2 regions of the Acetoanaerobium noterae genome follow, and region 2 is predicted to be linked to the other one. Evidence: riboswitches for the same ligand, from Rfam matches in the RefSeq annotation. Region 2 holds a riboswitch; the other holds the start of a gene.

The links. A riboswitch is a leader RNA that binds a small molecule or an ion and turns the genes downstream of it on or off. The one in region 2 is predicted to bind FMN.
Region 1: another riboswitch for FMN. It lies ahead of ribD (bifunctional diaminohydroxyphosphoribosylaminopyrimidine deaminase/5-amino-6-(5-phosphoribosylamino)uracil reductase RibD); the one in region 2 lies ahead of B5X47_RS11995 (ECF transporter S component).

The regions. Positions count from the first base shown of each region.
Region 1 is NZ_FUYN01000002.1:499,755-505,101, forward strand. It holds gene B5X47_RS05870 (methyl-accepting chemotaxis protein) at 1-326, shown strand, start outside; gene B5X47_RS05875 (CsbD family protein) at 394-591, opposite strand; gene rfbA (glucose-1-phosphate thymidylyltransferase RfbA) at 763-1,626, shown strand; FMN riboswitch at 1,678-1,796, shown strand; gene ribD (bifunctional diaminohydroxyphosphoribosylaminopyrimidine deaminase/5-amino-6-(5-phosphoribosylamino)uracil reductase RibD) at 2,053-3,153, shown strand; gene ribE (riboflavin synthase) at 3,233-3,910, shown strand; gene B5X47_RS05895 (bifunctional 3,4-dihydroxy-2-butanone-4-phosphate synthase/GTP cyclohydrolase II) at 4,019-5,215, shown strand; gene ribH (6,7-dimethyl-8-ribityllumazine synthase) at 5,329-5,347, shown strand, end outside.
Region 2 is NZ_FUYN01000007.1:38,502-43,848, reverse strand. It holds gene tsaD (tRNA (adenosine(37)-N6)-threonylcarbamoyltransferase complex transferase subunit TsaD) at 1-501, opposite strand, end outside; gene rimI (ribosomal protein S18-alanine N-acetyltransferase) at 502-963, opposite strand; gene tsaB (tRNA (adenosine(37)-N6)-threonylcarbamoyltransferase complex dimerization subunit type 1 TsaB) at 956-1,648, opposite strand; gene tsaE (tRNA (adenosine(37)-N6)-threonylcarbamoyltransferase complex ATPase subunit type 1 TsaE) at 1,645-2,097, opposite strand; gene B5X47_RS11995 (ECF transporter S component) at 2,416-3,021, opposite strand; FMN riboswitch at 3,184-3,301, opposite strand; gene B5X47_RS11990 (Tex family protein) at 3,375-5,347, opposite strand, start outside.

The DNA.
Region 1 (5,347 bases), on a different contig from region 2:
TTCAAACTACAATTATGGATCAAACCTCAAGCGTAAAAGACACTGAAGGAAAATTTGAAGCCATAGCAAGAGCGATAGATTCAGTAAATGATATAATAGAAAAGTTAAATGAATCGTCAAAGCTAATGATACAAAATAAAGATATAATTATATCTCTATCTGAGAATCTATCTGCTATATCAGAAGAAAATGCGGCAGGAACTCAGCAAGCATCAGCTTCTATGCAGGAGCAAGCAGCAACTATAGAAGAAATCGCAAACTCTGGAGAGAATCTAGCGGAAATCGCAGAAGAGCTTCAAGCTTTAGTAGCACAGTTTAAAATCTAATCAAAAAAGTCTAGATGCGAAATTAGCATCTAGACTTTTTTGATTTCTTTAATGGGTGGAGTTGTTATTAGTATTTTTTCAAAAACTCATTAACTTTTTTCTCTGCTTCTTCTTTAGCGATTCCATATTTTTCTTGAACCACTCCGATAAATTTATCTCTTTGACCTTCAAGCATTTTAAGCTCGTCATCAGTTAATTTACCAAACTCTGTTTTAGCATCTCCAAGTATCTGATTGAATTTACCTTTTAGCATATCAAAATTCATAGTAATGCCTCCTTTAATTTCCAAAATATATTATCTCTATTTTATATCTACCCTACATAAGTTTTTTTACACAAAAAAATAAAATTTCGGTATAATCAAGTAGATAATAATAAAGCGTATAATTGTAAATGTGATAATATATTAATATAAAACTTGGAAAGGGGTTACATCATGAAAGGAATAATATTAGCAGGAGGATCTGGCACTAGGCTTTATCCTATAACTAAATCTGTTTCAAAACAGATGCTTCCAGTCTATGACAAACCAATGATTTACTATCCTCTTTCAGTGCTTATGCTCGCAGGAATTAAAGAGGTGCTTATTATTTCAACGCCACGAGACATTTCTGATTTTGAAGAGCTTCTGGGAGATGGTTCTGATATAGGGATGGAATTCTCATATGCTGTACAAAATCAACCAAAAGGGCTGGCAGAAGCTTTTATTATAGGGGAAGAATTTATAGAAGATGATTCTGTATGTTTGATTTTAGGCGATAATATTTTTTATGGAGCAAATCTTGTAAATGTCTTACATAATGCCTCTAATTTAGATTCGGGAGCAGTTATATTTGGTTGCTATGTAAAAGACCCTAGAGCATATGGAGTAGTTGAGGTTGACAGTGATATGAATGCTATCTCCATTGAGGAAAAACCAGAGCATCCAAAATCTTCATACGCAGTGCCTGGAATATACTTTTTTGATAATAAAGTCAGCCAGATAGCTAAAAATGTCAAGCCTTCAAAACGAGGTGAGCTTGAAATAACTTCAGTCATAGAGCATTATCTTAATAATAAGGACCTAAAGGTTGAGATTATGGGTAGAGGACTTGCTTGGCTAGATACAGGGACTCATGAATCTCTACTTGAGGCTTCTAATTTTGTTGAGGCAATCCAAAAAAGACAAGGGCTATATATAGCATGCATAGAAGAAATAGCCTATAAAAAAGGCTATATTTCAGATGAACAGTTAAATAAACTTGCAAGACCTATGGAAAAAACTGATTATGGACAGTACTTGATGGACTTAATAAAGTAAGTTGACTTTTTATTTTGTATGTGATATTTTTATGATGATAATACAACTTAATATATTCTTCAGGGCAGGGTGAAATTCCCGACCGGCGGTAAAAGTCCGCGAACTACGAAAGTGGTTGACTTGGTGAAATTCCAAGACCGACAGTAAAGTCTGGATGGGAGAAGATGATTTTATATGTAGATTTTTTGGTCTATTATGCTCTGGATGTTTTTTGATATCCAGAGCTTTTTTTATTAAGATTAAACTGTATAAACATGATTTATAAGAAAATATAATTTGATGTTAGCTAGATTCCTTTTGCGAATAGAATGAGTATTGAATAATAACAAAAGATATATTCTTAAGTATTTAAAAATAATTATAAATAGTATGTTAATAAACAATTAATAAAATGGAAGGATTGGTTTAGATATGGGAGTTATTAATATGCTCGAATCGGATGAAAAATTTATGAAACTAGCTCTTTCACTTGCTGAAAAAGGAAGAGGATATGTAAATCCAAACCCCTTGGTCGGAGCAGTGATAGTAAAAGATGGCAAGGTAATAGGTGAAGGTTATCACACTGCTTTTGGAAAATCCCATGCAGAGATTGAAGCAATAAATTCGGCTACTGAGGATATAAAGGGAGCAACTATGTATGTTACTTTAGAGCCTTGCTGTCATCAAGGCAAGACTCCACCGTGCACGGAGGCAATAATTAAGAATCAGCTAGTCAGAGTTATTATTGCGACTACTGACCCCAATCCTCTTGTATCTGGAAGCGGAATAGAGAAATTAAAGCAGAGCAATATAGAAATAACTGTAGGAGTGTTAGAAGAGAGGGCAAAGATTCAAAATGAAGTCTTCATCCACTATATGACTACGAATCTTCCGTTTACGATACTAAAGTACGCTATGAGCCTAGATGGAAAAATAGCTTGTCACACAGGAGACAGCAAATGGATTACTAGCGAGAAATCAAGAACCGATGTGCATAGATTAAGGAGCAGTGTAAGTGCAGTTGTGACAGGGATAGGAACAATACTCTCTGATGATGCTTCGCTTAATGTAAGACTGCTTGACTCAAAAGGAAAAGAGCCTCATCGAATAGTTGTGGATTCGGCAGCTAGAATCAGCCTTGATGCGAAAATATTAAATCTCGATTCAAAATCAGATACCTATATAGCAGTTACTGAGGCAGCTAGCGATGAAAAACTCAGAAAGCTCGAGGATTACGGAGCCAAAATAATCATGACAAAATCAAAGGATGGCAAGGTGGACTTAGAGGAGCTTTGGAAAGAACTTGGGTTTTTAGGAATTGACAGTATTTTGATTGAAGCAGGAGAACAGCTGAGTGCAGCATTACTTGAAGCTAAGCTAGTAAATAAGATTAGAGCATATATAGCTCCTAAAATTATCGGAGGAACAAATGCAAAATCTCCTATAGGAGGATATGGAACAAGCAGTATGAGCGAGGTCATAAATCTTAAATCTATGAATTTCACTCATATTGAAAATGATTTTGTAGTCGAAGGTTATATAAAATAAATGCTTTAGACTGTTTGTGATTTAATATTTAGTTCAAAGCTATTAACTGAATTGCTTAGAATATGGAAAGGAGCTTAAGATGTTCACAGGACTAATAGAAGAGACAGGGAGTATTTTAAATATAAGACCAGGTAGCAAATCAACCTCAGTTTCAATCAAGGCAAGCAAAGTCCTAGAGGATGCGAACATAGGTGATAGTATAGCTGTAAATGGAATCTGTCTTACAGTCACATCAAAGTCAGCTGAAAGCTTTACGGCAGATGTCATGCCTGAAACTATAAAAAGAACGAGTCTTCACAGGCTTACCAAAGGCTCAAAGGTGAATTTGGAAAGAGCACTAAAGCTAGGAGATAGACTAGGAGGGCATATGGTTTCTGGACATATAGACAGTACTGGTGAAATTATAAAAATTACTCCAGATGAAAATGCAGTTTTAATTGAAATAGGGCTAAGTGAAAATCTGCTGCCTTACATAATAGAAAAGGGCTCAGTTTCTATAGACGGTATATCACTTACTGTTGCTAGAATTACGAAGAGCAGCTTTATAGTTTCTGTGATACCACATACAAAGAAAATGACTACTTTAGAAAAAGCAATGCCAGGTCAAATGGTGAATATAGAATGCGATATGATTGGCAAATATATCCACAACTTTGTAACAAATTCTCATCTAATTAATACTAATTACAAAGATGATAAAGAAACAGAGCCTAGTAAACTAGATATGGGATTTTTAGCCTCAAATGGATTTTTATAAGTAGAGTAAATTAATTTAGAAATTTAAGGATATTAAAAGCTTTTATATGTTAAAAGGCTAAATTATATATCATTTTGAGTCAGAATGTCATTGTTTTGGAGGGATAATATGTTTGATAGTATAGAATCGGCAATAGAGGATATAAAAAATGGCAAGATGGTAGTTGTGGTGGATGATGAAGATAGAGAAAATGAAGGCGATTTGCTTATGGCAGCAGAGTTTGCAACTGGTGATGATATTAACTTCATGGTCAAATATGGCAGGGGACTAGTATGCATGCCTATGCTTAGATCTAGGCTTGATGAGCTTAAGATAGGAGCTATGGTGAGCAACAATACAGATCCAAAGGAAACTGCATTTACTCTGTCTGTGGATTACAAAACGACTCACACAGGGATATCCGCACACGAAAGAGCTTTAACTATAACAAAGCTTATGGACGATGAAGTAAGCGGAGAAGATTTCACTCGTCCTGGACACATATTTCCACTATGCTCAAAGGATGGTGGAGTGCTAGTAAGAGCAGGCCATACTGAAGCTGCAGTAGATCTTGCAAGACTAGCAGGATTAAAGCCTGCAGGAGTTATCTGTGAGATTTTAAATGATGATGGGACTATGGCTAGAGTGCCTGAGCTTATAGAGTTTGCAAAGCTACATAATTTGAAGCTTATTACAATAGCTGACCTTATAGCCTATAGAAGAAAAAATGAAATTTTTGTAAAGTGTGAAGCTGTATCTCAGCTACCTACAAAATATGGAAATTTTGTTATGAAGGGCTATGTAAATTCACTCACTGGTGAGCATCATGTGGCTCTAGTCAAAGGAGAAATTAATCCGGAGCTACCTGTACTAGTTAGAGTACACTCAGAGTGCCTTACTGGCGATGCATTTGGCTCACTTAGATGCGACTGCGGAGACCAGCTGGCAAAAGCTCTAGAGCTTATAGAAAAAGAAGGGAGAGGTATTCTTTTATACATGAGACAAGAAGGAAGGGGAATCGGCCTTATTAATAAAATAAAAGCATATAATCTTCAAGATCATGGAAAGGATACGGTAGAAGCAAATCTAGAGCTAGGCTTTCCTGAGGATATGAGAGATTATGGCATAGGAGCTCAGATTTTATATGATTTAGGAGCTAGAAAGCTAAAGCTAATGACCAATAATCCCAAAAAAATAAGTGGGCTAGAGGGTTATGGCTTGGAAATTACAGATAGAGTGTCTATTGAAATGAATCACAATGAAAAAAATGATTTTTATCTATGGACCAAAAAAGAAAAAATGGGACATATGCTAGATAAATTTTAAAAAAATAAACAAAACAAAGAAATAAATAGAATAAATAAAGAAATGATGAAATAAAGAAATAAATAAGCAAGAAATAAATAAAAAAATTAGATTTAAAAACAGGAGGCAGAAAAATGAATGTATTTGAAGGAA
Region 2 (5,347 bases):
CTCTCCAGCCGCATCATCTCTTGTCCTTCCAAGTATTTCATACTTGCCATAATCAGCGACCTTTACAAGATGAGTATGTCCCCCAGATACAACAAGGCAAATAAATGGTGGCTCTAGCTTTTCATGAGCGATGTAATTGGCCGCTATATGCCCCTCTATATGGTGTACTCCTACTAATGGAATATCTAAGGCATAGGCTAGAGCCTTTGCACTTGCTAAACCTACTAAAAGCGCTCCTACAAGCCCTGGTCCATAGGTTACACTTATGATATCCAAATCCTTAAAGCTAACTCCTGCAGTATCAAGTGCCTGCTTAATAACTGGATTTATATCTTGAACATGGTTACGAGAAGCTACCTCTGGTACTACTCCTCCAAATTTTTTGTGTATATCAATTTGACTCATTATAATATTTGATTTTACTTCTCTGCCATTTTTAAGCACAGCAGCTGAGGTTTCATCACAGCTAGTCTCTATAGCAAGACTCAGTATATCCTTCATTTAACCTAACTCCTTCATAGACTTCCACATGATAATCGCATCTTCCTTGTTATCTTGATAGTATTCCTTACGAATACCTGCTATCTTAAATCCGTATTTGGCATATAAATTCTTCGCTGTTTCATTAGATGCTCTGACTTCCAGTGTCATCTCAGCTATATCTATTTCCTTAGCCTTTTCAATCAAAGCCTCTACTATCATATTTCCAAGTTTTTTTCCTCTATACTCAGGATGAACAGCAATATTCGTGATATGGGCTTCATCTAGCACCTTCCAAAGTCCTCCAAAGGCAACTACCTTCGAAATTTCCTCGTCTACTATTACTTTGTAATATGCCAGATTATTTTTTAGCTCATCTACAAAAGCCTTTTTGCTCCAAGTATCTGTAAACGATAAAATTTCGACTTCATAAACTCCATCTACATTATCCTTATTCATATCGTAAATCTTAAAATCACCCATTGTTTACCTCTTTGCTCATACGCTCTTCAAATTGAATCTCTGCTTGAGATTTTCTTAAGTATACTGGAACTGCAAAACCAGTCTTTCCAAGTAAATAGTCTCTATGGGCTAACTCACATACGCTAGATGCTCTTACATATCTTACCGCTCTTTTTGCTTTTTTTACATTAAGTGGTAGCTCTTCATTTATAAAAACAGCATCTCCTAGAAGTAGCACTTTATCATAGGATTCTAGTTTTTTAATTAGGTCTTCCTTTTCAAGTACATCTTCAGTTTCTAAAGCCTTAAGCTCTGAATTTTCAAATCTATATGCATTAAAATAGAACCTATCTCTTTGAGCATCGAAAGTCGATACTATTGTGTAAGCTGTCTCTCCTGCTGTATATGCCATAGCCTCTAGACTAGATATCCCAACTACTGGAATGTCTAGAGCCATAGCCATAGCATTTGCCGCAGCTACACCTATCCTAATTCCTGTAAATGAGCCAGGACCCACGCTTACCCCTATAAGGTCTATGTCTGACATCTTAAGCTCTAAATGAGAAAGCAAGCTGTCTAAAAGCGGCATCATCTGCTCAGAATGAGTCAGCTTGTGATTTAAAGTAAACTCACCCTTTAATAAATCATCGTCCATCACCGCAACAGATAAGGACGATGATGAAGTATCTATTCCTAATATCTTCACTCCTCAATCAGCTCCTTTACTAAATCCTCATACCTTGCTCCATGAGGTGTAAGTCTCATGTTTCTGCCCTCTTTTTCCGTATATAGAAGCTCTATATCTAGCCTTTCCTTTGGAAGAATGCTTTCAATTAAATTCGCCCACTCTATAATGCAGACTCCTCCTCTAGCTAGATATTCATCAAAGCCTATGTAATACATTTCCTCTTCATCAGCTATTCTGTACACATCAAAATGAAATAGCGGAAGCTTTCCTTCATATTCCTGAACTATAGTAAAGGTAGGACTGGTTATATAGTCTTCTATCCCCATTCCCCTCGCTATAGATTGAGTCATCATAGTCTTTCCTGCGCCCAAATCTCCAGTTAAAGCTAAAACATCATTGGGTTTTAGAAGCTTTCCTAGCTTTTCACCTATATATTTAGTCATTTGCTCATCTATTAAATAAATCATATTTTCTCCTAGTTTTCAAAAATCAAAAATATTAAACCTTAACCTTAATATTATAACAAAAATAGGCAAAAAATAACATCCACTCTCTTTATAATTAATTTTAGTAAGCCAGAAAATACTTAAAGCCTAGTTTTTATAACCAATTTTTTATACAAAATAAAAGCTCTTCTTAATTTAGACTATACGTAGATAAATAGTCTTAATAAAAAGAGCCGTTGGTGCAAATATAAATTTTAAAAATAATAACCTTGCCTGTAGTTTAATCAACTACTAATTTATTTATTCTGTAATTAATAGCTCTATTAATCCAGTAGCTAACTATCTCTTCTTTAAAATCGGGGTAACTTTTTTATAAAGTAAGGCAGTAACTACTGATATTACTATACCTTTGAAGATATTAAACGGAATTACTCCGTAAAGCACTAGAGTTAATTTATCGTGGATTGCTGAGTTTACAACTGTTCCTAGGTTGATAATAACATCTATCGGCATGATATTTGAGTAAAAAGAAATGATTAGGAAATAGTTTGAAAGGGCTCCCACCATAGCCATAACTATAGTTCCTGCTATACTTCCGATTATTGCACCTTTTTTACTTCTCATGGCATGGTATATACTGCTTGAAACTAATACAAATGAGCCTCCAACTATAAAGTTAGATATCTCTCCTACTCCGCCTGTGCTGTTATCAAACATAAAGTGTAGAATGTTTTTAATCAGCTGAATCATTATTCCTGCTACTGGACCTAGTGCAAATCCACCAATAACGGATGGAATATCTGCAAAATCAATCTTTAAAAAAGCTGGAAATATAGGTAGTGGCAGATTCATAAACATTAGTATAAAAGACATTACTCCAAGTATAGAAATCTTGACCATTTTAGATGTACTGATAGCTTGCTTTTTTGTTACTGCTTTTTCCATTATAATTCCTCCTAAAAAATATAAGTAAAATATAATTAAGAAGATAAGTCTCTGCCTATACGCAATCATATATTGCAATAATATCAGAAACCCTTTTACTATTTAAAATTAAAAAACCTGGAAATAAAATTATCTCCAGGCTTACTAATAGCATAATAAATAGCTTATCTTCTCCCATCCAGACTTTACTGTCGGTCTTGGAATTTCACCAAGTCAACTGCCTATGCAGCTCGCGGACTTTACCGCCGGTCGGGAATTTCACCCTGCCCTGAAGAAATATTAAGTTGTATATTTATAGTATACCTATTTGCTCTATAATTGTCAATGATAATCATTAGTCAAACTTATTTTTATTAAGCTTTTTTCATAGAAAGCGATACCTTGCCTCTTTGTCTATCTATATCAATTACTCTGACCTCAACTACATCTCCTACAGACACAACCTCCATAGGATTTTTCACATATTTGTCAGATAGCTGAGATATATGAACGAGACCATCGTTTTTGATACCTATGTCCACAAAAGCTCCAAAATCCACTACATTACGAACTGTACCTTGAAGTATCATTCCTATTTCTAAATCCTCTAGCTTTAAAATATCAGATCTAAGTATAGGAGCCATTGCTCCCTCATCTCTGATATCACGTCCAGGCTTAGAAAGCTCTTTTACTATATCTCTAAGTGTAGGAAGTCCTATTTCTAGCTCCTGAGCTATATCTCTTAGGCTTAGCTCTTCTACTTTTGAAGTAAACTCAGTTTTTTCTGGATACTGAGCATCCTCTTTAGATATGCCCATCTTTTCAAGTAAGGCATAGGCAGCCTTGTAGGATTCTGGATGCACTCCAGTTCTATCTAGAACCTCGCCAGATTCCTTTACTCTTAAAAAGCCTGCACACTGCTCGTATGCAGCAGGTCCTAATCTTGCAACCTTAAGCAATTGCTTTCTAGTAGAAAACTTTCCATTTTCATCCCTGTATTTTATGATATTTTTAGCTATAGTTTTATTAATTCCAGCCACATATGAAAGAATAGCATATGATGCTGTGTTCAAATCTACACCTACGCGGTTTACACTGTCCTCTACTATTCCAGTAAGCACTTCTGAAAGTCTCTTTTGATTTACATCATGCTGATACTGACCTACTCCTATATGCTCTGGGTCTATTTTTACTAGTTCAGATAGAGGGTCCTGGAGTCTTCTTGCTATAGATACAGCTCCACGAATTGATACGTTAAGTTCTGGAAGCTCTTCCTCTCCTAGTGCAGATGCTGAGTAAACAGATGCTCCAGCTTCACTTACTATTATAAAGCTTACTTTTCTTGAGCTTTCTTTTACTATATCAGCAACTATAGCTTCAGATTCCCTAGATGCTGTTCCATTACCTATCGCAATTATATCTATATTGTGTTTATCAATTAACTTAAGTATTTCTTTCTTAGTTTCTGCTACTTTATTTTGTGGCACTGTAGGATATACAGTTGTGGTATCTAGTACCTTTCCTGTCTCATCAACTACAGCTATCTTACAGCCAGTACGGTAAGCCGGATCCCAGCCTAGTACAGTTTTTCCATAAAGTGGAGACTGCATAAGAAGATTTCTAAGATTCTCGCCAAAAACAGCAATAGCTCTCTCTTCTGCCATCTCTGTTATGCTAGTTCTTAGCTCTCTTTCTAGAGAGGGAAGCATCAATCTATTTAAGCTATCCTTTATAGTATCTGCCATGACAGCTTTATGGATATCTGATTTTACATAGGCTCTTTCTGATACCTCAGTTATCTTTTCTAGAGGATAATTTAGTTTAACTTTTAAGATATCTTCTTTTTCACCACGGTTCACCGCCAGTACTCTGTGGGCTGGCATCTTGCTGCATAGCTCAGAGTATTCATGGTACATTTTATATACTAGGAAGTCTTCTTTTTCTTCACTGCCTTTTTTAGCAGATGTTTCAAGTACAGCTTCCCTAAATACTATAGCTCTTAGCTTCTTCTTTAGCTCAAAATCATCAGCAATAGTCTCAGCCACTATATCCATAGCTCCTGCTATTGCATCCTCTATACTAGCTACACCTTTTTCTTCATCTAGGAAATTTTCTGCTTCTTTATATACATCTTTTTGTCCTAGAATCAAAATTTCACTAAGAGGCTCAAGGCCTTTTTCCCTAGCTACAGTGGCTCTAGTTCTCTTCTTCTGCTTAAATGGAGCATAGATATCTTCGACTTCTTGAAGAGTGGTTGCTAGCTCTAGAGATTTTTGTAGCTCTTCAGTTAGCTTTCCTTGCTCTTCTATTAGTCTTTCTACCTGTTCCTTGCGCTCGATGAGATTTT